Regions from separate parts of the Clostridium cochlearium genome, predicted to be linked through region 1. Evidence: predicted binding sites of a transcription regulator. Region 1 holds the regulator's gene; the other holds the start of a gene.
The links. The regulator LexA, encoded in region 1, represses DNA repair genes until DNA is damaged. The targets are predictions, from matches to a motif close to CNAACANNTGTTNG.
Positions count from the first base shown of each region.

Region 1 (15,875 bases):
ATAGATTATTTTGTGAAAAATAAAGAAGCTATAAAAATAGATAAATAATTATTAAAACTGTTTTAAAAAAATATATTTGTCAATAATACAAAATAAAGGTTTTCTTCCTTAGGTCAGAAAACCTTTATTTAATGAACAACTTTTTTCAGTGAATAACCTTTTTCAGTGAATAACTAATAATGAATAGTGAACAATTAAGGAGGATTTTCTTCCGTTTCACTACAGAAAATCTTTAATTTTATTTTGTAGGCTCGTTCAGCAAACTGAACATGGCTTGTTTTAGTTAGGAACTGCTTAATGTAAAAACTATAAAATTAAATTTTTTTCGTAACGACAGAGGAGAAAAAATGTCCATAATTATTCACTATTCACTGTTAGTTGTTCATTAATATCGGGTTGACCTAAGTAATTAATTAAGTTATAATTAGAACAGATGTTCGAATTATAGAAAGGATGGTGACCCTTAAATAGGGATTATTATGGATAAAGAAAAATTAAAAGCCATAGAAGCAGCTATGGGACAAATAGAAAAGCAATTTGGTAAAGGCTCTGTAATGAAGCTTGGTGAAAAAAATGTATTGGATATAGAAGCTATATCAACAGGATGTCTTGGAATGGACATAGCTTTAGGTATAGGGGGAGTTCCAAAGGGAAGAATAGTAGAAATATATGGTCCTGAATCTTCAGGTAAAACTACTGTGGCATTACATATAATAGCAGAAGCTCAAAAAGAAGGAGGAGTTGCAGCTTTTATAGATGCAGAGCACGCCTTAGATCCTTCCTATGCAAGAAAACTAGGAGTTGATATAGATAATTTAATAGTTTCTCAACCAGATACAGGAGAACAGGGGCTAGAAATAGCAGAAGCTCTTGTTAGGTCTAATGCTATAGATGTAGTAGTTGTGGACTCTGTAGCAGCTTTAGTACCTAAGGCGGAAATTCAAGGAGAAATGGGAGATTCTCACGTAGGTTTACAAGCAAGGCTAATGTCTCAAGCTCTTAGAAAATTAGCTGGATCTATAAACAAATCCAATTGTGTAGCTATTTTTATAAATCAATTAAGAGAAAAGGTTGGAATAATGTTTGGAAATCCTGAAACTACTCCAGGAGGAAGAGCACTTAAATTTTATTCTAGTGTAAGACTAGATGTTAGAAGAATAGATTCTATAAAACAAGGTGATGAATTCTTAGGAAACAGAACTAGAGTAAAAATAACTAAAAATAAAGTAGCACCGCCTTTTAAAAATGCTGAATTTGATATAATGTACAATGAGGGTATATCAAGGACAGGAGATGTTTTAGATTTAGGTGTTAAAGAGGAAATAGTTCAAAAAAGTGGCTCATGGTTTTCCTATAATGATGTAAGATTAGGTCAAGGTAGAGAAAATGCAAAACAATTTTTAAAAGATAATCCAGAACTACTTTATGAAATAGAAAATACTATAAGAGAAAAATATGGTCTTCCACTTGTAAAAAATAATGTAAAAGCAGAAAAAGACGAGAAAAAAGAAGATAAAAAGGAAGATAAAGAGTAACCTTTTTCAGTGAACAACTAATAATGAATAGTGAACAATTTAGGAGGATTTTCTTCCGTTTCACTACAGAAAATCTTTAATTTTATTTTGTAGGCTCGTTTGCTTCGCTAAACATCGCTTATTTAGTTAAGAACTGCTTAATGTAAAAACTATAAAATTAAATTTTTTTCGTAACGACAGAGGAGAAAAAATGTCCATAATTATTCATTGTTCACTGTTAGTTGTTCATTAAAAAAGCTTTTAAAGCTTTTTTATAACTTGACATAATAAAAAAATTAATATAAAATAAAGACAAAATCTGGTTTAGCAAAAAAGTTAGTCCATTTGAATAAATTATGACACTTTCTAAGCTTTTGTATTTATCAGCAATAGATTGTTAAAACACAAAAAAAGCAAAGGAGGTGCTCATTTGAACTTAGCGTATTATATAGTAGCGACTATTATAGTAGCAGTTATAGCTATATATGTTGATTATTATATCAGAAAAAATGTATCTGCAGCTAAAATTTCAAATGCAGAAGAAAAAGGACGTAATATAATAGAAGATGCTAAAAGAGAGGCTGAATCTAAAAAGAAAGAAGCCATACTTGAAGCAAAAGAAGAGATGCATAGACTCAGAAATGATTTTGAAAAAGAGTCTAGAGACAGAAGAAATGAAATCCAAAGATTAGAAAGAAGATTAATACAAAGAGAAGAAACACTTGATAAAAAAGGTGACATGTTAGAAAAGAAGGAAGAAAGCTTAAATAAGAAACAACAAGAATTAGAGAATAAACGAAATAATATAGAAAATTTATATGAAAAACAAAGGGAAGAACTAGAAAAGCTTTCTGGATTAACTTCAGAACAAGCTAAAGAAATGCTATTAGAAGAAGTAAGAAAAGAAATTAAACATGAAACCGCAATGTTAATTAAAGAGGTAGAAACAAAAGCCAAAGAAGAGGCTGATAAAAAGGCAAGAGAAATAACTACATATGCTATTCAAAGATGTGCAGCAGATCATGTTGCAGAAACCACAGTTTATGTAGTAAATCTTCCTAATGATGAAATGAAAGGAAGAATTATAGGAAGAGAAGGTAGAAATATAAGAACGCTTGAAACTTTAACAGGTGTGGATTTAATAATAGACGATACACCTGAAGCAGTTATTCTTTCAGCGTTTGATCCTGTAAGGAGAGAAGTTGCTAGAATAGCTCTAGAGAAACTAATTATGGATGGAAGAATTCATCCAGCCAGAATTGAAGAAATGGTGGAAAAAGCCAAAAAAGAAGTTGAAACTAATATTAGAGAAGAAGGAGAACAGGCTACTTTTGAAACAAGTGTACATGGACTTCATTCAGAACTAATAAAACTATTAGGTAGGTTAAAATATAGAACTAGTTATGGTCAAAATGTTTTGAAACATTCTATAGAAGTATCTTACTTAGCAGGCTTAATGGCTTCAGAATTGGGAATGGATCCTACTTTAGCTAAGCGAGCAGGATTACTTCACGATATAGGAAAGGCTGTTGACCATGAAATGGAAGGACCACATGCTATTATAGGAGCCGAAGTGGCTAAAAAGCATCATGAGTCATCCATAGTTGTAAATGCAATAGCTGCCCATCATGGAGATGAAGAATTTGAATCTATAGAAGCAATATTAGTTCAGGCTGCAGATGCTATTTCAGCTGCACGACCTGGAGCAAGAAGAGAAACTTTAGAAGCTTATATTAAAAGATTAGAAAAACTTGAAGAGATTGCAAATTCATATGAAGGCGTAGAAAAGTCATATGCCATTCAAGCGGGTAGAGAGTTACGAATAATAGTTAAACCAGAAGTAGTAGATGATGCAGGGTCTTATGAAATGGCTAGGAACATAGTTAAAACCATAGAAAATGAATTAGAATACCCTGGTCAAATTAAAGTAAATGTAATTAGGGAAACTCGTTCCATCGAGTATGCTAAATAAAATTAGAAAATAAAATCCTCTAAATCTTGTAAATTCATAGTAATTTTACAAAATTAAGAGGATTTTTTCATTATGTGTAGAATATAAATAAGTAGAAGTAGTATAAAGTATAATAAATAAAGTATAAAATTATATAGGAGGTTTATTATGGAAGTATTAAAAGTTTCAGCAAAATCAAGTCCAAATAAGGTTGCAGGTGCATTAGCAGGAGTTTTAAGAGAGAAGGGTGGAGCAGAAATTCAAGCAATTGGAGCAGGAGCTTTAAATCAAGCTATAAAAGCAGTAGCTATTGCAAGAGGATTCGTTGCGCCAAGTGGAATCGATTTAATTTGTATTCCAGCATTTACTGATATAGAAATAGATGGGGAAGAAAGAACAGCTATAAAGCTAATTATTCAACCAAGATAAGGATAGTATGAGAAGTAAAGGGCTAATTACACTAGCCCTTTTTTTTATTGTAATTATATGATAAAGTATAGTTTGTGATAAAAGTTTAAAGAGTATACAAGGGGGGATAATGAAAATGAAATTAAAAGGTATAATTCAAATATTACGTCCTAAACAATGGATAAAGAACGGATTTGTTTTTGCAGCATTAATATTTTCAGGTAAATTTTTAAATGTTAATTTACTACAAAAAAATATATATGCTTTTATATTATTTTGTTTAACTTCTTCTACTGTATATGTACTTAATGATATAGTAGATTTAGAAAAGGACAAACTTCATCCAGATAAGAAAAAAAGGCCACTTCCAAGTGGGATGATATCTAAAAAAACTGCAATAATATTAGATGTATTATTAGTGATACTAGTAATAAGTTTTTCTTATAGTAACATAAAGGTTTTTGCAATATTATTAGCTTACATGATTATGAATATTTTATATTCCTTCAAATTAAAAAATGTGGTAATTATAGATGTTATGATAATAACCATGGGTTTTGTTATGAGAGTAGAGGCGGGTAGCTTTGCTACAGGAGTAACTATTTCTCCTTGGCTTTTATTGTGCACAATGCTGCTTTCTCTATTTTTGGCTATAAATAAAAGGAAAAGTGAGTTAATAACTTTAGAAGAAAAAGGTGGCAAACACAGAAAGATATTAGAGGAGTACTCTATTGAATTTCTAGATTCTATGTTAACTTTAGTAACTCCCTCTATATTAATTGCATATTGTTTATATACATTTAATTCTGTACAAAGCAGAAATATGATGTTTACTATACCTTTTGTATTGTATGGTTTATTTAGATATCAGTATTTAATGTTGAAAAAAAATATAGGGGGTAAGCCTGAGGATATATTTACAAAAGATATGCCTTTTTTAATTAACATTATTCTTTGGATTATAAGTGTTTTTATAATTATCTATAAGTTCTAATATATAATAGGAGTTGATTCGATGCTAATTAAACTTGAACAAGATAAGAAAAAGTATGGAAAGGTCTATTATTTAATAATATCTTTAGTTGGAATACTGTTAAGTATACTTTGGTGTAAATTTGTTAAGGCGGAACCTTTTTCAGATTTTAAATATTATTATGAATTGGCTCGTAATATATCTCAGGGAAAACCTTGGGGAGATACATATACTACAGTTGGATATTCTATAGTTTTGGGTGGAATATTTAAGATTTTTGGAGATAGTCTATTAGTAGCAAAAATATTTAATTTAGTATTAATTACTTTAAATTATTATTTAGTCTACTCAATATTATATAAACTAGACATAGGAGAAAAATCTAAAAGGATTATATTTACTATATTTGCATTATTCCCTTTAAACATTATGTACAGTAGTATATTAGCTACAGAACCATTGTTTACAACTATTCTGCTTTTAATAACTAATATATATTTTAGTGAAGTTAAATTTAAATATGTTTATATAGGAATACTTACAGCATTAAATGCTATGGTAAAACCTTTTTTTATAATATTTTTCTTTGCTATACTAATAATTGATGCTATATCAGAATGGAACATAAAAAAAGCTATAATTAATAGCTTAACAGTACTTATTGTATCTTTAATTTCTATATCGCCTTGGATATATAGAAATACAAAATATGTAGGGGAATTTACCTTTATATCTAACAATGGTGGAATAGTACTTTATATTAACAATAATTCTCAAAACAAAACTGGTATGTGGATGGATGTTAATAACGTAGAAAATTCTGTTGCTAAAACAGAGGAGTATAAGAACGCTAATATGACTCAAAAAAACAAAATGCTTTCTAAAGCTGCAAAACAGTGGATAAAAGACAACCCTAAAAGGTTTGCTCAGTTAGGTATTCTAAGGTTAAAAGCAACTTATGGATTAGCAGGAGATATTTATTATACAACCTATGGAAGTGATTTAAATAGTAATATTAAGCAAAACATGTACATAAGTGTAAGCGGTATAAAAATTGCAATTTTTCTGTTTGCCGTAGTATTTGTAATCTTATATAGTATTTATATTATAATAGATATTTTAAAATATAAGGGTAGAAATATAGACAGAGGTTTATTATATACATTAGTTATATTTTATATGTTTACCTGTGTGTATTTTATAACAGAAGGACAGGGTAGATATTCTTTCCCACTAATATTCTTTATGATATATTTATTTGTAACTTTTATAAATAGAGTTTTTGGCTTTAGAAGGGGAGGGATTTAGTTATATGATAGGACTTATATTGACTTCTGTATTTTTAGGAGCTTTAGGGCAAATACTAGTTAAAATAGGTGCAGTAAACTTAACTTTAAATTTTTCACCAGGACAATTTGTGCCAAGCATTATTAGTATATTAAAAAACTTCTTTGTTATGAGTGGAATAGTATCCTATGGAACTAGTTTTTTGATATGGATAAAAGTTTTAAGTAAAGTAGAACTTAGCTATGCGTATCCAATGGTCAGTTTAGGATATGTTATAACTACTTTATTTGCTTATTTTTTCTTAAATGAAAATATTTCTATACAAAGAATACTGGGTATTTTACTGATTATAGGTGGAGTATTTTTGATTTCGCGAAATTAAAAAATAAAATAATTGCAATTTAAAAACACTTTCTAGAAAAATATAGCTATTTATACGGGTCTAGACTTTATAGTAGCTTAAAATATGAACATAATAAAAATAAAAATTGCATTTTTTATTTTTATTATGTATTATATTATTATGACTTAAATAAATAGGGGGTGTTTTTAATGTTATCTAAAAAAGGAAAGGGAATAGCTCCTTCTGTTACATTGGCTATAACTGCAAAGGCCAATGAAATGAAGAAGAATGGAATAGATGTAATAGGTTTTGGGGCAGGAGAGCCAGACTTCAATACACCTGAAAATATTCAAAATGCTGCAATTGAAGCCATGGGAAAAGGTTATACAAAATATACACCGGTTTCAGGTATAAGTGAATTAAAAGATGCTATAGTAGATAAATTTAAAAAAGAAAACAATTTAGAATACAAACCATCTCAAATAATAGTATCTACTGGAGCAAAACAATGTATAGCTAATTTATTTATGGCTATTCTAAATCCAGGAGATGAGGTTTTAATTCCAACACCTTATTGGGTAAGTTATCCGGAGTTAGTAAAATTATCAGATGGAATACCTGTATTTGTAGATTGTAAAAAAGAAAATGATTATAAATACTCTATAGAGGAATTAGAAAAAAAGGTATCAGATAGAACAAAGGCTATAATTATTAGCAGTCCTAATAATCCAACAGGAAGCATTTACTCTGAAAAAGAGCTTAATGTTATAGCTAATTTTTGTAAAGAACATAATTTAATAATTTTATCTGATGAAATATATGAAAAGCTTATTTATGGACATAATAAACATATAAGTATAGCAAGTTTAAATGAAGATTCATATAGCAGAACTGTTGTAATAAATGGGGTATCTAAAACTTATGCTATGACTGGTTGGAGAATAGGATATGCAGCAGGCCCGGAAAATATAATTAAATTAATGAATAATATACAAAGCCATATGACTTCAAACCCAAATTCTATTGCTCAATATGCAGCTTTAGAAGCTTTAACAGGTGATCAGGAATTTATAAATAGTATGGTTTATGAATTTGAGAAGAGAAGAAACTATATGGTGGAAAGAATAAATTCAATAGATGGAATAGATTGCATAGAACCTAAAGGAGCTTTTTATGTATTTGTAGATATAAGTAAAATAATAGGCAAGAAGAGCAGTGGGGAAGAAATAAAAAATTCTGTAGATTTTTGTGAAAAATTATTACAAGAATATAAAGTAGCGGTGGTTCCAGGAGCGGCTTTTGGATTAGAAAATCATATAAGACTTTCTTATGCTACATCTATAGAAAATATAGAAAAGGGATTAGATAGAATATCAAATTATATTAATGGATTAAAAAGTTAAAGTCTTTATACATTTAAAATATTTGAGTTTAATGGTATAATAAAGGTGATTTACTAATTATTTGATACAGGGGTGATATAAATGGTTAAAAAGGAAGTTGTAGTAAATAGTTCAACAGGTCTTCACGCTAGACCAGCTACTTTATTAGTAAAAAAAGCGTCTTCATTTAAATCTGATATAACTATTGAATATAATGGTAAGGAAGCGAATATCAAGAGTCTTATTGGAGTGTTATCTTTAGCTGTAACTAATGGAGCTACAATTACAATAAAAGCTTCAGGGGATGATGAAGCTTTAGCAGCAGAAGAAATTGCAAATTTAATTCAATCAATGGACTAAAAAATAAAAGGCTCAATAGCTAGAGCCTTTTATTTTTATGATTTAGAGTATTTCTTAATTTTTAAAAATAGGAATAATAAATATATACCAGCTGCTCCGATAATTATATATATTAGCCTAGATATTAGGTTAGCAGGTTCACCAAAAATAGCGCTTACTATGTTCAAATTAAATAGACCTAAAAGACCCCAGTTTAAAGCTCCTATAAATACTAATAAGAAAGAAATTTTGTCAACTAAATTAAATTTATACATAATAGTGCCTCCCATTTGTTTTAATACTATTCTAATTAAATTATATTAATGAACTATAATTTATAGAACGTATTTATACAATGGGGTTGTAAAAAATAGTTAATACAAATTTCAAAAAAATACAAGAAATTTGTAAAAAAAGTAGTATAATAAATATATGCTAATAGATTAGGGGGTTAAAACAATGAATGTTGAAGAATTAAATCCGTTTAAAAATGTGCAAAAAATAATAAAGAAAACTTGTGAAGATTTAAATTTAAGCGAAAGTGTTTATGAATTAATTAAGGAACCAGCGAGAGTTCTTGAAGTTAATATTCCAGTTAAAATGGATGATGGAAGTATAAAAGTATTTAAAGGATACAGAAGTCAACATAATAATTCTATAGGTGCTACAAAGGGTGGGGTAAGATTCCATCAAAATGTAAACTTAGATGAAGTAAAAGCGCTATCTATATGGATGACTTTTAAATGTGCTATAGCAAATCTTCCTTTTGGTGGTGGAAAAGGTGGAATTATAGTAGATCCTAAAACTTTATCTAAAGGTGAATTAGAAAGATTAAGTAGAGGATATGTAGATAAACTTTACGAAATAATAGGTGAAGATATAGATATACCAGCTCCAGATGTAAATACCAATGGTGAAATAATTGCATGGATGGCAGATGAATATAATAAGCTTTCAAGACAAAATGATTGGGGAACTTTTACAGGTAAGCCAGTAGAATTAAATGGTTCAAAAGGTAGAACAGAAGCAACAGGATTAGGGGTTGCTATAGTTGCTAGAGAAGCTTTGAAAAAACTTAATAGAAGTTTGGAAAATTCATCCGTAGCTGTTCAAGGTTTTGGAAATGTAGGAAGCCATGCAGCACTTTGTATAGAAAAACTCGGTGGAAAAATAGTTAGTGTATCTGAATGGGATAGAGAAAAAGGATTCTATGCTATACATGATGAAAAGGGATTAAAAGTTGAAGAATTAATAAAACACTTTAAAGAGAATGGAACTTTACTAGGTTTTGGTGGAAGTTCTGAAATAAAAGAAGAAGAGTTTTGGAGCTTAAATGTAGATGTATTAGTTCCTGCAGCATTAGAAAATTCTATAAACATAAACAATGCTAAATTAATAAATGCTAAATTAATTTGTGAAGGAGCCAATGGACCTGTTACACCTGCAGCGGATGAAATATTAGAGAAAAAAGGAGTCGAAGTTACACCAGATATATTAACAAATGCAGGTGGAGTTATAGTTTCTTATTTTGAATGGGTACAAAACTTAGATAACTACTACTGGAATGAAGAAGATGTTAAATCTCGTGAAGAAGAATTTTTAGTAGAAGGATTTAATAATGTTTGGTCAATGAAAGAAAAATTCAATTGTACTATGAGAAATGCAGCTTATATGTATGCTATAAATAAATTAGCAAAATCCATGAAAGCTAGAGGTTGGTATTAAAAATAAAAATAAAGTAGAAGTTTTTAACTTCTACTTTATTTAATGATAATATGTATCAATTGATATGATAAAAGAGAAAAAATAGTAAACGGATTTATTCATAAAAAATATTTTAAGAAATTATTATAAGTAGTTTTATGTGTTTTATAAAAAATATAAATTATTTTTTAAATTTAAATCCATGGTATATAATAATATATATAATTATAGATAATATACAAATATATATTATTATATATTTTTCATTAAAATATATTCGCTAAATACACATTTAGCGAAGTTGGGCAAAATTTAGGAGGTTTTTATCAATATGTACAAGCTTAGAAATATATATGACCCTGAATTACCACAACAATTAAATAATTTTCTTAACTATTTAACTACAGTAAAAGAAAGATCACCTAATACTATGAGTGGATATAAAGTAGATTTAGTTATGTTTTTTAGATTTTTAAAATTATATAAAACTAAATTGCCAAAGGATATAGAATTTGAAGAAATAGACATTAGCGATGTAGACGATGAATTTATAAGAAAAATAAATCTTACAGATCTCTATTCCTTTATGGCATTTTTAGATAATTATAGAGACAATGGAAGTTATGCTAAAGCTAGAAAAGTTGCTACATTAAAATCATTTTTTAAGTTTTTACATAGAAAAGTAAAAATATTAAATGAGAACCCTGCTCTAGAATTGGAGTCACCTAAAATCAAAAAAAGAAACCCTACATATTTAACTTTAGAAGAAAGTAAACGACTTCTCTCCTCTATTGATGGACCTAATAAGGAAAGAGATTATTGTATAATTACATTATTTCTAAATTGTGGACTTAGACTGTCTGAATTATGTAGTATAGATATTTCTAAAATAAAAGAAGATACCCTTTATGTGGTGGGTAAAGGTAATAAGGAAAGGACTATTTATTTAAATAGAGCCTGTTTAAAGGCTATAGAAGATTATTTAAGAGTTAGAAATAAAAATTTAGATAAAATAAAGGATAAGGATGCGTTATTTATAAGTAGAAATAATACTAGAATAAATAAAAGAACTGTAGAACTTATGCTTAAAAAATATTTAAAAAAAGCTAATTTAGACGAGAAAAAATATACTCCACATAAACTTAGGCATACTGCTGCAACTCTTATGTATAAACATGGAGATGTAGATATTAGAAGCCTTCAAAAGATATTAGGCCATGAAAATATATCTACAACTCAAATTTATACTCATGTGGATAATGAAAAATTAAGAGAAGCTGTTAGCTTAAATCCTCTAAGTGGCGAAAGTATGGAATAATAAGCATTTAATGCTTGTTATTTCATCTTTTTAATTTTAATTAATCCAGGAAATTCTTCATATGTAAATTTCTCTGACATTTCTTCATCTGTCAATATTTCTTTTAGGCCTTCTACGTCTTCAATAAATTCAAAAGGACATTCATCATCTTCTTCTGAATAATTAGAAGTTATATCTTCACCTAACCAATCTATATTTTTTTCTTCTTCTTCCATTACTTTACTTATTTCTAAACTTCTCATGCCATTTTCGGCGCCCTTTTCTAAACACTTTCCACAATTATCACATATTTTAGAAGGAGCTAAATCACAAAGATCACATTTATTACAATCATCACAATTCTTTTCTGGATTTAAAATACATTTTGTATATTTTGCCATGTTTCTATCCCCTTTTTATTTATTTTCGCTTAAGTATTATATCAAAGTAAAATTATATATTCAAGGGCTTAAAAGAACATAAGTTTGATATTTAGGCAGATGTATGCTATAATTTCAAGTAAATTGTATTAAATTTTGAGAGGTGTTTTACATGGCCAGAGAAAACAAACAAGAAGCAATATATGAATTTATAAAAGAACAATTAAGAGAAAAAGGATATCCACCATCAGTTAGAGAAATTTGCAATGCGGTAGGATTAAGGTCTACCTCTACAGTTCATGGCCACTTAAAAAGATTAGAACAAAAAGGAGTCATAAGAAGAGACCCTACTAAGCCTAGAGCAATTGAAGTTTTAGATCATTCTATAATAAAAAAAGAAATGATAGATATTCCTGTTATAGGAACGGTTACTGCTGGTAAACCAATTTTAGCAGTGGAGAATATAGAAGATAATTTTCCTTTGCCAATAGATTATGTAAAAAGTGATAATCAATTATTTATGCTTAAAATTAAAGGTGATAGCATGATAGATGCAGGAATAATGAATGGAGATATGGCTATAATTGAAAAAACAAATTCTGCATTAAATGGTGAAATAGTAGTAGCATTACTTGATAATGAAGCTACCATTAAAAGATTTTTTAAAGAAAAAGATTACATAAGATTACAACCAGAAAATAAAACTATGGAACCTATTATTGTAAAGCAATGTGAAATAATAGGAAAAATTGTTGGCTTATATAGAAAATATTAAAAATAGGTCTTGTGATATCACAAGACCTATTTTTTAGTGATTTAAAACTCTATCTAAAGCCATTAATATACCGGTTTTTGCATGGTCAAAGGTTAATCCACCTTGTAAGAAAGCTATATAAGGTTCCCTTATTGGTGCATCAGCAGATAATTCAATGGAAGATCCTTGTATAAATGCTCCTGCCGCCATAATTACTTGATCATCATAACCTGGCATATCCCATGGTTCACAATGGGCAAAAGAATCTATAGGAGATCCGAATTGTATTCCCTTACAGAAATTAATAACCTTATCTTTATCATTGAATTTTATAGCCTGTATTATATCGCTTCTCTTTTCATTGTATTTAGGTAAAACTTCAAAACCTGCAAGTTCCATAAGCCTTGAACATAAAACCGCTCCCTTTAAGGCTTCTATAGATACATGAGGTGCTAAAAATAGCCCTTGATACATAAGTCTCATTACTCCAAAGGTTGATCCACATTCAGCTCCTATACCAGGTACAGTTAATCTGTAAGAAGCTTGAGTAACATATTCTTCTTTACCTACAATGTATCCTCCAGTAGGTGCCAATCCCCCTCCTGGATTTTTAATTAAGGAACCAGCTATTAAATCTGCTCCCACATCTGTTGGTTCTATTATGTCTATAAACTCACCATAACAATTATCTACAAAACAAATTATATCCTGTCTTATGCTTTTTACTAAATCTATAATTTCTTTTATTTCTGATACTAGTAAAGCCTTTCTCCAGGAATAACCTGTGGATCTTTGAATATGTACTATTTTTATGGATTGATCCTCTTTTATTGCCTTTTCTATGCCTTGGAAATCCAATTTACCATCTTTTAAATCAACTTGTTTGTAGTTTATTCCATACTCTTTAAAAGAACCTATGTTCTTCTCCCCGCTTAAACCTATTACACTATGTATGGTATCATAAGGAGTTCCCACTACAGCAAGCATAGTATCTCCTGGCCTTAAATTCCCAAACAAAGCAGCTCCTATAGTATGAGTACCGCTTACAAAATGAGGCCTTACTAATGCACTTTCTGCATTGAATATACGAGCATACACCTTATCTAAAGTATCTCTTCCCATGTCTCCGTAACCATATCCGGTACTATTAGTAAAATGAGCATCGCTAATTCTTTCTTCTTGAAATGCATTAAGAACTTTTAGTTGATTAAATTCTCTTATTTCATCATAAGCTTTAAATTGTGGTTCTACATCTTTGAGTGCTTTTTCATATAGATCCAATGTATTATCACTTATTTTATATTTGTATTTTAGTAAATATTTTGTACTGTCTATCATTATAATTTACCTCCAAAATAAAAATTGCTACGACTTTATATGATATCACATAAAAAAAGAATAGGCAAAATAATGCCCATTCTTTTACACTTATATTTTAATATTCTGCAGATTGTGGAGTAAATAATATATCTTTACTAGGAGTAATAGTAGAAACTGCGTGTTTATAAATAAGCATTTGCTTATTTAAGGAATCCAATATTATAGTAAAATTATCAAAGCCTTTTACGAAACCTTTTATTTGGAATCCATTAGTTAAATGTATTGTAACTTCAATTTTATTCTTTCTAGCACTATTTAAAAATATATCTTGTAAATTATTTATAGTCTTAGCCAATATAATCCCCTCCAATATGTTTACATTTATATATAGTTCTATAAAATAAATTAAAATCCTTTTAATTTATTGAACTTATCAAGTATTTCACTTACCACAGCATCGTCATTTTCAAATTCATCTTTATTTATCCATATAGCTCTAGGATCTCGTCTAAACCAGGTCAATTGACGTTTAGCATAATTTCTACTTCCTTTTTTGATTAAATATACAGCTTCATCTAAAGATATTTCACCATTAAGGTAGTATAGCAACTCTTTATATCCTATACCCTGCATAGATTGCATAGTTTCATTACAACCCATTTCTTTTAATTTTTTAACTTCATCTAATAATCCTTCTTGTAGCATTTTATCTACTCTCATATTTATTCTATCATATAATTTATCCCTATTCATATACAGCACAAAATAATATATGGAATATGGAATATTAAATAAATTTTCTTTTTCTTCTTTGGCGTATTCACTCATGGGTTTTCCAGTAACTTTATATACCTCTAATGCTCTAATTACTCTTTTTAAATTATTGTAATGGATATTGTTATAGGAATATTCATCTATATCTTTTAAAAGACTATGAACATATTCTTTTCCTTTTTCTTTTGCTAATTCTTGAAGATAATCTCTATAGTCATCATCTTTATTTGCATCAGTAAAACTGTAGTTATATATTATTGAGTTAATGTATAAACCAGTTCCACCAACTAACATAGGAATATTGCCCCTATTATAGATTTCTTCTATTTTACCCTCAACACTATCTTTGTATTCAGCTACACTAAAATTTTCCCAAGGTTCAACTACATCTATTAAGTGATGAGGTATCCCCCTTTTTTCTTTTTCTGATATTTTAGCAGAGCCTATATCCATATGTTTATATATTTGCATTGAATCCGAGGATATAATCTCCCCTTTTAATTTCTTTGCTAAATTTATAGAAATTTCTGTTTTGCCTACAGCTGTAGGACCAGATAGTATAAATAAATCTTTCATAAGTTAAGTATCCCCCTTATTGTACTCTTTTAAATTTTTTTTCTAATTCTGATAATGTTATTTTTATTATAGTAGGTCTACCGTGAGGACAGTTAAAGGGATCTTTTGCAAAACTTAAATCATTTATAAGAGCTTCCATTTCTTCTTTTGATAATTTATCTTTAGCCTTAACTGCTGATTTACACGCAAGCATGGCAATAGAGTCATATTTTACTTCTGTGGTTTCTCCACTACCCATGGCTTTTATATTATCAATTATATCCATAAATAAATTATTTATATCAGGTTTACCCATAATAAAAGGAACTTCTCTAATAGTTACTGTATTTTCTCCAAATAATTCTATATTAAATCCTGTTTTACAAAATAAATCTTTGTTATCCATGTAATAGGAAAAGTCCTCTGGATCCAATTCTATTACAATAGGTTGTAACAGTACTTGTGATTTAACCTGTTCCTTTTTTATTTTATCTCTATAGTTTTCAAATAGTATTTTTTCATGAGCAGCATGCTGATCTATTATATATAAATTTTTAAAGCTTTCAGCTAAAATATAGGTATTATCAAATTGTCCTATAATCCTCATTTCAGGCAATTTAGGAACCTCATCTTTTGTATTTTCTGTAGCAATATTATTAATTTTATCTTCTTGAAAGTTTTCTTTTTTATCTATTGTAATACTTTTATCTATAGTATTTTGTGTAACATTACTAACGTTGTTTAATGCTGAATTAACTAAACTTGTTCTTTCAATATCTTTAGTAGCACTTTTTAGGTCAATAGGTATCTGTACCTTTTTAACACTTTCAAATAAAGATGGATTTTCTTTAATTATCTCTTTATTATCCTCTTTTACATCCTCTGTTATTTGAG
Region 1 covers NZ_LT906477.1:1,098,138-1,114,012, forward strand. Annotated here, with positions in the region: gene pgsA (CDP-diacylglycerol--glycerol-3-phosphate 3-phosphatidyltransferase) at 1-48, shown strand, start outside; gene recA (recombinase RecA) at 480-1,535, shown strand; gene rny (ribonuclease Y) at 1,963-3,486, shown strand; gene CKV72_RS05320 (stage V sporulation protein S) at 3,634-3,894, shown strand; gene CKV72_RS05325 (decaprenyl-phosphate phosphoribosyltransferase) at 4,010-4,867, shown strand; gene CKV72_RS05330 (hypothetical protein) at 4,889-6,154, shown strand; gene CKV72_RS05335 (SMR family transporter) at 6,159-6,515, shown strand; gene CKV72_RS05340 (pyridoxal phosphate-dependent aminotransferase) at 6,686-7,879, shown strand; gene CKV72_RS05345 (HPr family phosphocarrier protein) at 7,961-8,218, shown strand; gene CKV72_RS05350 (DUF378 domain-containing protein) at 8,254-8,472, opposite strand; gene CKV72_RS05355 (Glu/Leu/Phe/Val family dehydrogenase) at 8,657-9,922, shown strand; gene CKV72_RS05360 (tyrosine recombinase XerC) at 10,233-11,219, shown strand; gene CKV72_RS05365 (hypothetical protein) at 11,237-11,599, opposite strand; gene lexA (transcriptional repressor LexA) at 11,751-12,353, shown strand; gene CKV72_RS05375 (methionine gamma-lyase family protein) at 12,387-13,670, opposite strand; gene hfq (RNA chaperone Hfq) at 13,768-14,007, opposite strand; gene miaA (tRNA (adenosine(37)-N6)-dimethylallyltransferase MiaA) at 14,058-15,002, opposite strand; gene mutL (DNA mismatch repair endonuclease MutL) at 15,019-15,875, opposite strand, start outside.

Region 2 (15,875 bases), 830 kb from region 1:
TTAAAAACAGCTAGAGATAATGCTGAAAAAGCTGGTGTTGCAGATTATATAGCCTTTCAAAGAATGGACATGAAGGAATTTAGAAATAAAAAAAGATATGGATTTATAATAACAAATCCACCTTATGGTGAGAGAATGGGAAATGCCAAAGAAATAGAAAATTTATACAAAGATATGGGAGAAGTATTTCAACAATTAAAAGACTGGTCCTACTTTGTAATTACTTCTTATGAAGATTTTGAAAAATGTTTTGGTGAAAAATCAGACAAGAATAGAAAATTGTATAATGGAAGAATAAAATGTTATTATTATCAATATTTTGGTGCAGAACCTGAAAAAAATCCTTGGGAAAAATAAAATACATCATTAACTTTTCAATAGGCTAACCAAAAAAAGGTTATCCTATTTTTATGTAGATTAAAAACTTATAAAAGTATAATTTTTGTTAAATTTTTTATTGATTTTCCTAATTCTATGCTTAATATGGTAAACTTATATTGGAAATAAATATTTTGCTATATATTGTTATAATTAGGAGGAAGCTTATGGAACTGAGAATGTTTCAATTTATTGATAAATCCCTTGAACATTTAGAAGATTTACAGGAAGATTTAGAAAAAGTTTGTAAAGAAATAGAGATATACTTTGAGGAATCACTAGAAGGTGAAGATGGAGGATTTTTAAATGTAAATTCTAGAGTTAAATCATCTAAAAGTCTTAAAGAAAAGATAATAAGAAATAATTATTATAAAAAATATAAATCACCAGAAGAATTATTTAAAAATCTTTCAGACCTAATAGGTATAAGAATTGAGTGCAGATTTATTGAAGATGAAAATAATATATATGAAAAAATTAAAAATAATTTTAACAAAAAAGATGAGAATGGATATTATTATAATGAAATAAATGAAAATATAAAATTGGATTTAACAGGAGAACAACCTCAACAACAAAGAAATGGGTTTGAAATATTTAGAATAGATGGTTTTTACCAATATGATGACAAAAGGTTTAATTTTGAACTTCAAATAAAATCCCTAGTTAATATATTTTGGGGTGAAATAGAGCATAAAGTAATATATAAAAATAATAATTATATGTTAGTAGATGACTTCTTTAAAAATATAATGGGATCTATTAAGAAAAATCTATCTATGATAGATAATCAGCTATTACTTATTTATAAACAGGTTAATCAACTTAATACCATAGATCCTACAATTAGAAAAGCACAGTTAGAAATGATGATGGCTAAAATAATTTATGATATTTTTTCTACAAAAATGAGAAATCATATAGGTTTGATTGTAGACTTTAGAAGATCCTGTGATGTTATAATGAAATACATATTTAGAACAAATAATGCGGAAAATTTAGAAGAATACAATCAAACTTTGCTAAAAACTCTATCTAGATTAAATGAAATTGGTAAAAATGAAATGAATTTTACGGAAAAAATAAAATTTGAAAGACAAATTTGTATAGAAGACGAGTTTTGTGGAATCATAGGAGATGTTATGCTAAATTCTATAAATAAGGATTTTCAATGGAATATATTTTTTAAAATGCTTTTTGAAATAGAATTAGGTAATAATGCTGAGGATTTTGAAGATTTTATAGCATATTTTAAAGGAAGATTTTACAATAATAAAAGTTTTACAAAACTTCACTTCTTATTTGAAGAAAGTGAAGTTGAAAGTATAGTAAATTCAATGATGAAAGAACTTGCCAATTGCTTTGTTGAAATAGATTCTATAAGTTTTGTATACGAAGAAAATATAGAAAGTATAAATAAAATAATAGACAATATAATTAAAATAGTAGTTGCTAATGTAAATACTTTTGAAGAATGGGAAAATACTAAGGACATTTACTTGGAATTCTTTAAATTTAAAGTATTTTCTGTTTTCGACTATAAAGTAGGTGTAGAAAATGTAAAAGAATTTATAGAGAGAGTAAAAAATCATTCAGGAAAGATACATGTAAGTGAAGGAATACTAAAATACATAGACAAGCTAGAATTATTGTCAGAAATAACAGCAAAGGATGCATTACATCTAATAAAATTAAGTAATATAAATGAAAATGCTTTAATAAAATAATAAAAATAGGAGATAGGCTTTTATATTTAAAGCCTATCTCCTATTTTATTATACTTCATACCATCCTCGTGAATGCATTGCATTAAAGAGGGTCTGGGCATGATCTTGTTCTTCTTTTTGAATATGTTGAAGTTGCTTTCTTATATTAGGATCCATAGATTCTAAAACAGATGTATTATAGGTGCTTGATACATGTTTTTCAGTAGCTAAAGCATCATTTAACAATTGAGCATCTGTAATACCAAGACTACTTTGAATATTAGATTGGTCACCGGCAGGACTATTATAACTTTCAAAGATATTTTGTGGAGTTATATTGCTGCCAGAAAGCATTCCTTTAAGAGTATCTGCGTGTTTACGTTCTTTATTTGCGAGATCCGTAAACATTTGTTTTAATTGTTGATCAGCTGCAATTGATGCATACTGTTCATACTTTCTTATACATAAGTATTCAGCATTTAGATTATCTTCAATGTATGCCTGTTCTTTACTTGTAAGAGCCATAGTTAAAAAACCCCTTTCTATAATATAGATATTTATCCTATTTACAAATAGTATTCCACTAAAATCAAATTATATTATAGAAAAATTTTTTTATATAATTGATAAATAATGTGGTAAATGATAGTATAAATATATTAAGAAAATTAAAAAAATGCAATTTTAGAATTCATCATAGGAGGTAGGAAATGATAAAAGAAGAAAGATTGTTAGATAAATTCTTGGAGTATGTTCAAATAGACAGTGAAAGTCTAAATGAAAAAGAAATGATGGAAACTCTTATAAGAGATATGAAAGAATTAGGTATGGAAGTTTCTACAGATAACACCGGAGAAAAAGTAGGTTCTAATGGAACTAGTGTTTATGGATATTTAAAAGGTGATTTAGATATAGAACCAATATTATTTAGTTGTCACATGGATACTGTAACTCCAGGTATAGGTGTAAAGCCAGTTATTAAAGATGGAGTTATCTATAGCAGTGGCGATACAATATTAGGTGGAGATGATAAGTCAGGAATAGTTTCTGTACTTGAAGCTATAAAAACAATTAAAGAAAACAACATATCTCATGGTCCTATAGAAGTAGTATTTACTATTTGTGAAGAAATTGGTTTAAAAGGATCTAAGAATGCAGATTATTCAAAAATAAAATCTAAAAAAGCATTTATATTAGATAGTGGTGGAGATGTTGGTAAGGTAATAATAAAAGCTCCAGCACAAGATAAAATAAATGTAAAAGTAAATGGAAAAGCAGCTCATGCGGGGGTAGCACCAGAAGAAGGAATAAGTGCAATACAAGTAGCAGCAGAAGCTATTAGCAATATGAAACTTCTTAGAATAGATGAAGAAACTACAGCAAATGTAGGTATTATTGAAGGTGGTAAAGCAACTAATATAGTTTGTCCAGAAGTAGAAATAAAAGCAGAAGCTAGAAGCATAAATAAAGATAAATTGAAGAAACAAACAGAACATATGGTAGAATGTTTCAATAAAGCAGCAGGAAAATTTGGAGTAACTGTTGATATAGATGTAACTCATAGTTATGATCCTGTTAATTTAGATGTAGAAGATGAAACAGTTCAAATAGTTAAGAAAGCTTGTGAAGAAATAGGAGTAAACTTTCAACCAGCAGCCTCTGGTGGTGGAAGTGATGCCAATGTATTTAACGGAAATGGCATAAAAGCAGTAAATCTAGCTACAGGCATGGCAAAGGTTCATACTACAGAAGAATATATAACTATAGAAAATTTAAACAATACTGCAAAACTAGTATATCAAATTATGTTAAGAAAATAATAAATTTTTGTAAATACTTTTAAATAATTTACAACACTAATAAAGCCCTTACGCATTAATATGTAAGGGTTTTTTCAATTTAAACAAATCCCTTTAAGGAATTTCTACATTGGCTATTTACTATTAATTACTAGCTGTTAATTAAAAAAGTCTATTTACATTTATAAAACTATTGAATATAATAATTACTATGAAATTTATTAGCCGGCTAAATAATGGAGGAAGTATATGGATATAGAAAATAGTCTAATTATAAATCATTTAAAGGTTTGTGGATTAACTTTTAAAAGATTAGAAGAAGAGCTAAATAAAATAGGACTTTATAGAGGGCAACCTGCTTTGCTTTTTATTCTTTGTAAAAATGAGGGGCTTACTCAAAAGGAATTATGTAATAAGCTATGTACAGCGCCAGCAACTATAACTAAAATGGTAAAAAGACTTGAAGCAGCAGGTTTTGTAGAAAAAAAGGATGACGAAAAAGACCTAAGAATAAGTAGAATATATTTAACTAATAAAGCTTATGAAATGATAGATACTATAAAAATAGCTTATAAAGACTTTGAAGAAAGTTGTTTTGAAGGTCTTTCTAAAAAAGAAAAGGATATTTTTAGCAATATATTGGGAAAAATATATAATAATTTAAAAGGAAAGGAAATGAGGTAATATGGCATCTCTAAAAAGAATATTTGCATACTTAAAGCCATATACATTTTTAGCTATTATGGGGCCACTTTTTATGGTTTTAGAAGTAGTTATGGATTTATATCAACCAAGGCTTATGCAAAATATTATAGATATAGGTATAGCTAATAGAGATTTTACCTATGTATTAAAAACAGGATCTCTTATGATATTAATTGCTTTTTTAGGTCTTTTTGGTGGTGTTATGTGTATAATATTTTCCACAAAAGCAGGAGTAAATTTATCTACAGATTTAAGAAGGGATTTATACAAAAAAATTCAAAAATTTTCAGGTGAAAATATAGATAGATTCCAAAGCGGTAAATTAATAACTATATTAACCAACGATGTAAACAGCATACAAATGGCAATAATGATGATGCTTAGAGTAGTTGTAAGAGCACCTCTTTTATTTATAGGAAGTATAGTAATGGTACTTACAAGTACTTATGAATTATCACCAATACTTTTGGTAGTTATTCCATTAATTCTTGTAGTTACAATGGTTTTGGGAAAAAGAGTAGGAAATTTATTTAAAAAAGTTCAAGAAGCTTTAGATAGAGTAAATACATCTATACAAGAAAATTTATCTGGCATAAGAGTTGTAAAAGCTTTTGTAAGAGAGGATCATGAAATAGAAAAATTTGAAAAAGTAAATGAAAACTTAACTTTAAAAAATATAGATGCAATGCAGCTAATATCTATTTTGATTCCAATAGTGAGTTTAATAATTAACGGAGCTATGATAGCAACGCTATGGATTGGAGCTGTTAATGTAAATAAAGGTACAATTCAAATAGGACAGATTATGGCATTTTTAAATTATCTTCTTCAAATTTTAATGTCTTTAATGATGATAGGTATGATATTTATACACATAACAAGAGCTTTTCCTTCCATGGAAAGAGCTATGGAGATATTAGATACAGAAATAACAATAAAAGATAGTATTGATGCAAAAGAACTTGACAATATAAAAGGAGAAGTAGAATTTAAGGATGTATCTTATAGTTATAATAGAGATGATGATTTAGTTCTTAAGAACATAAATTTTAAGGTGAAGGCTGGAAGTAAGGTAGGCATAATAGGCTCTACTGGCAGTGGTAAATCTACTTTAGTAAAACTTATATCAAGGCTTTATGACGTAAGTGATGGAGAAATATTAATAGATGGAGTGAACATTAAAGATATAAAACTTTCTTCTTTAAGAAAATCTATAGGTATGGTACCACAAAAGGCATTATTGTTTTCTGGAACTATAGAAGAAAATATTAAATATGGTAAAGAAGATGCTACATTAGATGAAATGATAAAGTCAGCAAAAGCAGCTTGTGCTATGGAATTTATAGATAAATTTGAAGGTGGATTTAATTATGAATTAACACAAAAGGCTACAAATCTATCAGGAGGACAAAAACAAAGATTATCTATAACAAGAGCATTAGTAAGGCATCCATCTATATTAATTTTAGATGATTCAACTAGTGCAGTAGATGCTGAGTCTGAAAAAATTATTAAAAAATCTATAGGAGAGCAATTTAGTAAAACTACTACATTTATGATTGCTTCAAAAATATCCTCTATAATTAATTACAATATGATACTTGTATTAGATGATGGTGAATTAGTAGGGTGTGGAACTCATGAACAATTACTAAAAAATTGTGATGTATATAAAGAAATTTACCTTTCTCAAGGTGGAAAGGAGGAACAAAATGTCTAAAAGAAAAAATGCCTTTCGACCTGTTAAAAAGGCAAAAAATACTAAAGGTACAGTAAAAAGAATTTGGGAATATTTAAAAAAAGAAAACAAAAAGGCTCTGTGGACAGTTATGTTATTAGTTCTAATAACATCTGTACTAGGGGTTCTAGGACCTTATTTTATAGGAGTAGCTATTGATGATTATATTTCGGTTAAAGATGTACCAGGAGCTATAAAGATAATATTAATATTAGCTATAATATATGTGTTAACTGCTATATTTACATGGCTTCAAACCTATATAATGGTTATAGTATCCCAAAGAACAATAAAAGATATAAGGGCAGAATTATTTTCAAAGCTGCAAAAATTATCTTTAAAATTCTTCGACAACAATGCCCATGGGGACATTATGAGTAGAGCTACTAATGATATTGATAATTTAAATAATGCTCTAACTCAAAGTGTTATACAAATACTTTCAAGTATATTAACAATAATAGGAGTTACAGTGGCCATGTTTCTTTTAAATCCAATTATGGCTTTAGCCACATTCATAATAATCCCTATTATGTTTTTTATAACTAAATACTTAGGAAGATTAACAAAAAAATCTTTTATAGAAAGACAAGAATCTTTAGGAGACTTAAATGGGTTAATAGAAGAAACTATTGGAGGACAGGATATAATAACCCTATTTAGTAGAGAAGAATATGTATTTAATAAATTTGAAGAAAAAAATAATAAGTTAAGAACAACAACTACTACAGCAGAAATATTATCTGGTGCAATGCGTCCACTTATGAATTTTATAAACAATTTAGGTTTTGCATTAGTAGTAGCTGTAGGAGGAGTTTTAACCCTAAAGGGTATGGCAACTGTAGGTATAATTGCAAGCTTTGTAAACTATTCAAGACAATTCTCAAGACCTTTAAATCAACTAGCTAGCTTATATAATACAATACAATCAGCTATAGCTGGAGGAGAAAGAGTTTTTGAAATTATAGATGAAGTACCAGATATACAAGATAAGGATAGTGCAGTTAAAATAGAAACTCTGAAGGGAGAAGTAGATTTTACAAATGTAAACTTTTCATATAAAGAATATACACCAGTATTAAAAAATATAAATTTTCAATGTAATCCAGGGGAAACTATAGCTTTAGTTGGACCAACAGGTTCAGGAAAAACAACTATAATAAATCTATTAACAAGATTTTATGATATAAATGATGGAAATATAAAAATAGACAATTTAGATATAAAGGAATATAGTATAAAATCCCTAAGAAGAAGAGTAGGAGTGGTTCTTCAAGATAACTATTTATTTTCTGGAACAATAAAAGACAATATAAGATATGGAAGGCTAGATGCTACAGATGAAGAAATAATAGAAGCTGCAAAACTTGCCAATGCTCACTCTTTTATAAAGCATTTACCAAAAAAATATGATACTATTGTAACATCTCAAGGTGAAAATTTAAGTCATGGCCAAAGACAGCTTTTATCTATAGCTAGAGTAATACTTTCTAATCCAGATATATTAATTCTTGATGAAGCAACTAGTAATATAGATACTAGAACAGAACTTCAAATACAAAAGGGGTTAAAAAATCTTATGAAAGGTAGAACTAGCTTTGTAATAGCTCATAGACTAAAGACTATAGAAGAAGCAGATAAAATATTAGTTATAAAAAATGGTGAAATTATAGAAAGAGGAAATCATGAAACCCTAATGGAAGATGAAGGATTCTATCATAATTTATATGTTTCACAGTTTAAAATTTAAAAATTTATGATAATATAAGTAAGATAGCTTAAGATAATTTAAAGTTATTTTACTTATTTTTTATTATAATAAAACTTTACAGAAGGTAATATGTACTTTATTATTGTATTTATACATAACTTACAGAAAGAGAGGAATAATATGCCAAGAATATGGGGAAAACTCATGAAAGATAATAAAATGATTCAAGAAGAAATAGTAGTTTCTAATTCACAAAAAGAATATGAAAAAGATTTAGAAATTTGTATAAAAGAAATATGCAATAGGTTGGATATCTCCAATCCCTATTGGCTACCTACAAATTATAAAGAATTTGAAAGAATGAACAAAACTACTTTTAATGAAGATAATTTTATGGAAGATATATATTTTGATAAATTTATAATAGAAGAATTGGATAAAAAGGAAGAGTAGATAAAGGGGGTACACTTTATATTATGGAAGATATTTTATCAAAGTTGACCTCAGTGTTTAAGTCTATAAGTTTAAAATTTAAATATGTAGGAACAGTTCCTAAATTTATAGTATCAATTATGCTTTTGATTGTATTTTATCTAATCTATAGATTTATATATAAATCTATAGAAAAAGCTAACTTAAGTTCTGAAAGAACTATAAAATTAAAAAAACAAGTATCCTTTATCAATAAAGTTCTTTTTCTAGTTTTTCTAATCCCTATTTGGGTTTATGAATCTAAAGATATATTAACTTTTTTAGGATTATTTTCAGCAGGTATGGCTTTTGCTTTTAAAGATTTAGTATCAAACTTTTTAGGATGGGTTATAATTAACTCACACAAACCCTTTAAAGTTGGAGATAGAATAAAAATAGATGATAATATTGGTGACGTAGTAGAAATAGATTGGTTTTACACTACTATAATAGAAGTAACTAAAACTAACAAAATATATGGACAAAGTACTGGAAGATTTGTTTATATACCTAATATAAAACTTATTACCACAGAGGTAATAAATGAAACTGGAGATTTCCCATTTACTTGGAATGAAATAGAGATAAATATAACTCTTAAAAGTAATTGGGAAAAGACTAAAGAAATAATGAATAAAGTGGCAGATTCTATTTTGGGAGATATAGAAGGAGATGTGAAGGAATCACTGAATATAGCTTCTAAAAAACATCCTATATATTATCAAAATTTATCCCATACCATATACACTTCTATAGCAGAAGGAAAAATCACTTTAACTTTAAGATTTATGTGTAAAATTAGAAATTCTAGAAATACAGAACATAAGATAATAGAAGAAATCTTAAAACAAATAGGAAAAGAAAAGGACATAGAATTGGTTTAAATATATCAAAAACAAAGGAGAAATGTAATGTTTAAAAATATGATTAAAGAATTTAAAAAATTTGCAGTAAAAGGAAATGCAATAGACTTAGCAGTAGGTGTAGTAATAGGAGGAGCTTTTAGTAAAATAGTAAGTTCTTTAGTAGAGGACATAATAATGCCGTCAGTAGGATTATTACTAGGAAAAGTTAATTTTGATACTTTAAGTTTAACTGTAATGTCTATGGATGGCTCTAAAATAGTATTAAATTATGGAAAATTTATTCAATCAGTGGTTGATTTTTTAATAATATCTTTTTCTATATTTTTATTTGTAAAACTTATAAATTCTTTTAAGAAGAAAGAAGAAGAAAAGCCTAAAGTAGAAGAACCGTCTAAAGAAGAACAATTACTTACAGAAATAAGAGACATTCTAAAAAAAGAAACTATTTAATTTTAAATAGTTTCTTTTTTTTGACCCTCGGGGGCAATGAACAAATTGTAAATTATTAGTTTTTTACCTAATTCTCATCAGAAGGGGGATTTAATCTTTTATAATAAACTTTTTTACCACATATAAGTTTAATTCCTATAATTATTAAAATTAAAGACATAAGTACATCTTTTATAGTTTCTATAGTATGCCAATCTAGATAAACACTCAGTATAGGGAACAATGCTCCATTCATTAATCCTATAATTCCTGCAAAAATTAAGAAATATCCTATATACTTAAGATCAAAATTAATTAAGGAAAAACATATTATTTCATCTTCAAAAGTTTCACTTTTATTAAAAGCTTTTCTTACATCAAAAAAGCTATAAAACCATATTACAGGTATAAGAACAAAAAATATATTTGTTCTTAAAAAATCACCTAAAAATAATAAGGAAAAAAATAAAAGCATAATTTGCAATCCTTTTTTTTGAAAGCCTAGATACATGTGTCCAGCTCCAGGAATGCAGGAAAAAATAAAAGTTAAAAATTTATTGTTTTTCATTTATTACCACCTCTTTAATACTTATTGTATTGTAAAATTCTTAATGAAATATCATATGAAATATTAATAATTTCTTAAGTTTGATTTTACTCTAACCTTTGATATAATAATTATTGCATTATTTATTAATAATGAGGGTGGGCTGAGGGTATATGAGAAAGGTAATAAGAAATGAAGAAAATAATTGAAAAGATATTCGACTTAACAAAATATAAAACCACTGTTAAAGGTGAATTATTAGCTGGATTAACAGGATTTTTTTCTGTAGTCTATATTATAGCTGTTAATTCATCAATACTTTCTGATGCAGGAATTCCATTAGAAGTGGGAATTATTGCTACTATATTAGTATCCTTTTTAGGTTGCATTATAATGGGGCTTTTAGGAAATGTGCCTATTATGGTAGTACCCGGTATGGGGGTAAATGCTTTATTTTCATATACTATTATAAAATCCATGGGACTTTCTGTACAACAAGCTTTAACAGCAGTGGTTATAGCGGGTGCAATATTCTCAATAATAACTTTTACAAGACTTGGAGATATTATCACAAAATCTATTTCACATTCTTTAAAAGAAGCAATAACTGTGGGAATAGGAATATTTATAACCTTTATAGGATTTCAAAAGGGTGGAATAATAGTTTCACACCAAAGTAATTTTGTAACTCTAGGAGATTTAAAAAATCCACTAGTTTTAGCAACCCTTATAAATTTAGCTATAACATTATTTTTATTCATAAAAGATATAAAGGGAAATTTTTTGATAAGCATAATCTTAGGTACAGGGGTATCTTATCTACTAGGGTTGGTTGATGTATCATCAATAAATTTTCAAGGATTAAGTTTTCAAGGATATGGAGATGTATTTTTTAATTTAGACTTTGGAGGAATAACAACTATAAGTTTCTGGACAGCAGTATTTTCATTGGTATTAGTTTTGGTGTTTGAAAATTTAGGACTTCTTAATGGATATGTAAATATTATGCTTAAACAACCAGAAAAATTTAAAAACGCTTATAAATCCACGGCATTATCTTCAATTACTTGTGGTATTTTAGGAACTAGCCCAACTATAGCCACTGTGGAAAGTGCAGCGGCAATTGCAGCTGGAGGAAAAACGGGTTTAACTTCTATATTTACAGGAATATTATTTATTCTTTCAATATTCTTCCTTCCACTTATAAAAGTTATTCCAAATTCAGCTGTAGCACCAATACTTATAATTATAGGAAGCTTAATGATTAAAAATGTTTTAAATATAAACTTCAATGACTTTACAGAAGGATTTCCAGCTTTTTTAATTATAACTATGATTCCATTAACCTATAGCATAGTAGATGGTATGGCCTTTGGATTTATAGCATATCCTATTGCTAAATTAGCTGCAAATAAAAAAGAAGATGTTTCTTTGCCAATGTATATAATATCAATTATATTTTTAATTAATTTCATACTTAGTGTTTAATAAGATACAAATAAAAAAGAGCTGTTAATAGCGATTTAAAATATCGCTAATTCAACAGCTCTTTTTTAATCAATCTTTATGTGGAATTAAACTATATATATGTGCTGCCATGTTTTGCATAGGCATAGTTTGAAGATAAACTTTGCCAGGACCTGTTAAAGTAGTAAGGAATAATCCTTCACCACCAAAAAATATATTTTTCATTCCTTTTACTGTAGTCACATCAAAATCAACAGAGGGTTCAAACATAGCTACATATCCTGTATCAACTTTTAGTGTTTCACCTGGGGATAAAGTATATTCTTCTATATATCCATCAAATTCTAAAAATACTAATCCAGGACCAGTGATTTTCTGAAGTATAAAACCTTCACCACCAAAAAGACCTGCTGAAAGTTTTTTCTTAAAAAATGTTGTAAGAGAAACACTTTCTTCTGAAGCTAGAAAAGCATCCTTTTGAGCTATTACACTTTCACCATGAGATAAATTAAGAGCTAATATTTTACCAGGAAAAGAAGAAGGAAAGGCTATAGTACCATAACCTCCACTGCAGGTAAATGTATTTAAAAATATGGATTCTCCAGACATCATTCTTCCAAGACCGCCCATAAGTCCGCCTTTCATATTAGTATCCATAATTATATTATCAGACATCCAACCCATGGCCCCAGCTTGAGAAACAACTTTTTCGCCAGGGTTAAGATTACAAATAACAACAGGTAAAGTACCACCTTTTATTTCGTAATTCAAATAAATCACTCCCCACTATTTATTAAATGAATTATATCATAATAATCTTAAATTAATATTAAAATAACTAGAGAATAATTTCTATTCCCTAGTTATTTTACATGGGGTATTATAAGTAGTACAGCATTCCGTTTTTTATAAGAAAACAAAATAAAGCAGTAACAAAACAAAAACCTAATAGTATAAATATAAATAGTACACTTATCCAATCTAATTTACAGCTTATTTTGCCCATAATATATAATTTATTAGAAAGTAAAACTTCACATCCTAAAATTATAAGTATAATAGGCCACCAATTTAACGCTTTTATTAAAAAATCTTCATTTCCATAAATATTAAAAAATATAAAAGCAATTCCTGAAATTATAAGGGATAGTCCTAAGGTTAAAGAACCAATTCTCCATTCACGCATTTCCATTTTAGATTCTCCTTGTCTTTGTTTTGTTATATATATTATAAAAATTAAATCTTAAGTAAAAATTACATAATATATTAAGAATTTCTTAACTTTAGAAGAAATACTTTAAAATATATGATAAAATATATAAGAACATAAGTTTGGTTAAAATGTAAAGGAGTATGTAATTTGGATAGAATTATTATGCATATAGATTTAGATGCTTTTTTTGCCTCTGTAGAGCAAAGAGATAATCCTAAATTAAAGGGAAAACCTGTTATAGTTGGGGGAACTAGTGGTAGGGGAGTTGTGGCAACAGCTTCCTATGAAGCTAGAAAATATGGTGTTCATTCTGCTATGCCTGTTTTTATGGCTAGAAAAAAATGTCCCTATGGTATATATGTTCCCTCAAGACATGATAGATATAGGGAAGTATCAAAGAATATATTTAAAATATTTTATGAAATAACTGAAGTTGTAGAACCAGTTTCCATAGATGAAGCCTATTTAGATATAACAAATTGTGGTAAAGAACCTTTAAAGGTTGTAGATTACATAAAAAAAGAAATATGGAAAAGGGAAAGACTAACTGCATCTATTGGAATTTCTTATAATAAATTTTTAGCTAAATTAGCTTCGGATTGGAATAAGCCAAATGGAATAAAAATAATAAAAAAAGATATGATTCCAGATATATTATTACCTTTATCAATAAATAAAGTACATGGAATGGGAAAAAAGTCAGTGAAAAAAATGAATAATATAGGTGTTTTTAAAATTGAAGATATGTATAAGCTTCCCTTAGATCTTTTTATAGAGTATTTTGGTAAATTTGGATTAGAAATATATGAAAGAATAAGAGGAATTGACAATAGAGAAGTTGAAGTTGGAAGAGAAAGAAAATCTATAGGAAATGAAACAACCCTAAGAAAGGATACTAAAGATATAGAAGAAATTAAAAAATATCTGTATAGTTTTTCTAAAAGTATATCAAAGGGTTTAAGGAAAAACCACATGTGGGGAAAGACAGTAACAGTAAAAATAAAAAATTATAAGTTTGAAATCACAACCAAAAGTAAAACCTTAAAAGAATATATTAATGAAGAAGAAAAAATATATATTGAAGCCTGTAAAATACTTGATAGCATAAATATAAAAGACCCCTTAAGACTTATAGGTCTTACACTATCAAATCTTTCAGAAATTAAAATTGAACAATTAACTATAGAACAACTTATGAACTCCCAAAGAAGTTAAAATAAGTTCTTTGAGTTCTTTTAAATAAGTTACAATTTGGTAGCATAAGTTACGGAATTTAAGGGAAAAATATACTATACTAAAATCATAGATTATCACTTTAAAAAATATAAATTAAATTTTATTTAAAATTGGAGGGAATTATATGAAAAATAATTTAATTAAAAACGTAGAATTTGCAAAGATTTTTAATTTAGAAGAACTAGTAGAATACCAAGAGGGTCAAGTAATAAGTAGAACTCTTTCTCAAGGAAAAGGTTCCAGTGTAACCTTATTTTCCTTTGACAAAGGAGAGGAGATAAGCTCTCATTCATCTGATGGAGATGCAATGGTTTATGTTATTGATGGAGAGGCAGAAATAACAGTTGGAGATGAAAAGTTTAATGTAAAAAAAGGTGAAACTATAGTAATGCCATCAGGTATACCTCATGCCTTATATGCAACAGAAAAATTTAAAATGCTTCTTATAGTTATATTTGAGCAATAAAAATAAAAAGACCCTTGTGCTAAAAATTAGCATTGGGGTCTTATTATATAGAATTAGATTTTAATCTTTTAATTATATCTAATATTTTATTAGAAGATAAATGGGGATTTAAATTTTTTAAAAAACTATAAATAGCAGCATTGGATAGTGTAAGGGGTTTTAAATCAGAAATCTTTTGCTTACTTTCAATTTCATATTTACTAAGAAGTTTAGTCCAAGAATTATTTTTAGCAAAAGACAATCTTTTATATAAAGCTATAGCTCTACCCAAGTCTGCGCAAATAAATTTTATAGGAATAGTTTTATTAAAACAACTATTATAAATACATAAAGATGAAATCAACGAGTTTATTTCTTTTATATAATTTGAACAAGGTTTAGGTACATTAGTTTTTAATAATTTATTTATTTCTTTTGTATCATATATATTATTTTCAATAAAATATTCTCCCATAGAATTAAAATTTTCTTTTATTTATATCCTTAAGATTTGTAAGAGTAGAAAAATTACTGTATATTTCAGGTTCTATTTCGTTATTACCATTACCATAAATTAAAAGGGTCCATTTTTTTCTATTTTTAGTCATCTACTATATCCATATCTTTTAAATTTGAAAAATCTATACCTCTAGAAGGTTCCTCTTCACAAGTAGGACCTATTATAGTTCTTATATCACAACCATCAGTTTGTTCACTACCACCTTTAATGGATGCTCTAATTTCACCTTCTTGGAAGCAACGTGATAGTACGAAGTTAAATTCACCTAGAGCAGTTGGAGCAACCTCATCATCATTTAGATTATTCCATTTTATTACTCTTACATTTTCATCAGGTAAGAATAAACAAGAGGCATTTTCATTTTCTGGATAAAATATTGTTACATCTATATCATCTGCATCTTCTGCAGAAACTTCTACACCATTTTTAGAAACTCTTAACACTTCATGTTCTGGACAAAGTTCTAAATCCCAGTGGCTAATTTCTTCACTGGAAGTATCTCCTGTTTTAGTAATAATATAAACCCAAGTTTGTGTGCCATCAGGATTACATTGTGGAAAACCTTCTTTTAATTCAAGGCTATAATTCAAAACTGCCATATATGTCACCTCCTATGCTTTTATATTATGAAGTATTTTGTAAAA
Region 2 covers NZ_LT906477.1:269,683-285,557, forward strand. Annotated here, with positions in the region: gene CKV72_RS01300 (THUMP domain-containing class I SAM-dependent RNA methyltransferase) at 1-357, shown strand, start outside; gene CKV72_RS01305 (GTP pyrophosphokinase) at 546-2,105, shown strand; gene CKV72_RS01310 (spore coat protein) at 2,154-2,609, opposite strand; gene CKV72_RS01315 (M20/M25/M40 family metallo-hydrolase) at 2,795-3,904, shown strand; gene CKV72_RS01320 (MarR family winged helix-turn-helix transcriptional regulator) at 4,133-4,567, shown strand; gene CKV72_RS01325 (ABC transporter ATP-binding protein) at 4,569-6,308, shown strand; gene CKV72_RS01330 (ABC transporter ATP-binding protein) at 6,301-8,076, shown strand; gene CKV72_RS01335 (hypothetical protein) at 8,218-8,490, shown strand; gene CKV72_RS01340 (mechanosensitive ion channel family protein) at 8,514-9,392, shown strand; gene mscL (large-conductance mechanosensitive channel protein MscL) at 9,420-9,824, shown strand; gene CKV72_RS01350 (hypothetical protein) at 9,892-10,371, opposite strand; gene CKV72_RS01355 (NCS2 family permease) at 10,543-11,838, shown strand; gene CKV72_RS01360 (TIGR00266 family protein) at 11,908-12,588, opposite strand; gene CKV72_RS01365 (hypothetical protein) at 12,698-13,009, opposite strand; gene CKV72_RS01370 (DNA polymerase IV) at 13,178-14,245, shown strand; gene CKV72_RS01375 (cupin domain-containing protein) at 14,391-14,732, shown strand; gene CKV72_RS01380 (hypothetical protein) at 14,776-15,186, opposite strand; gene CKV72_RS01385 (hypothetical protein) at 15,312-15,830, opposite strand.
Region 2: a site for LexA is predicted at 13,139-13,152, ahead of CKV72_RS01370 (DNA polymerase IV). Genes of this name have one in related genera too.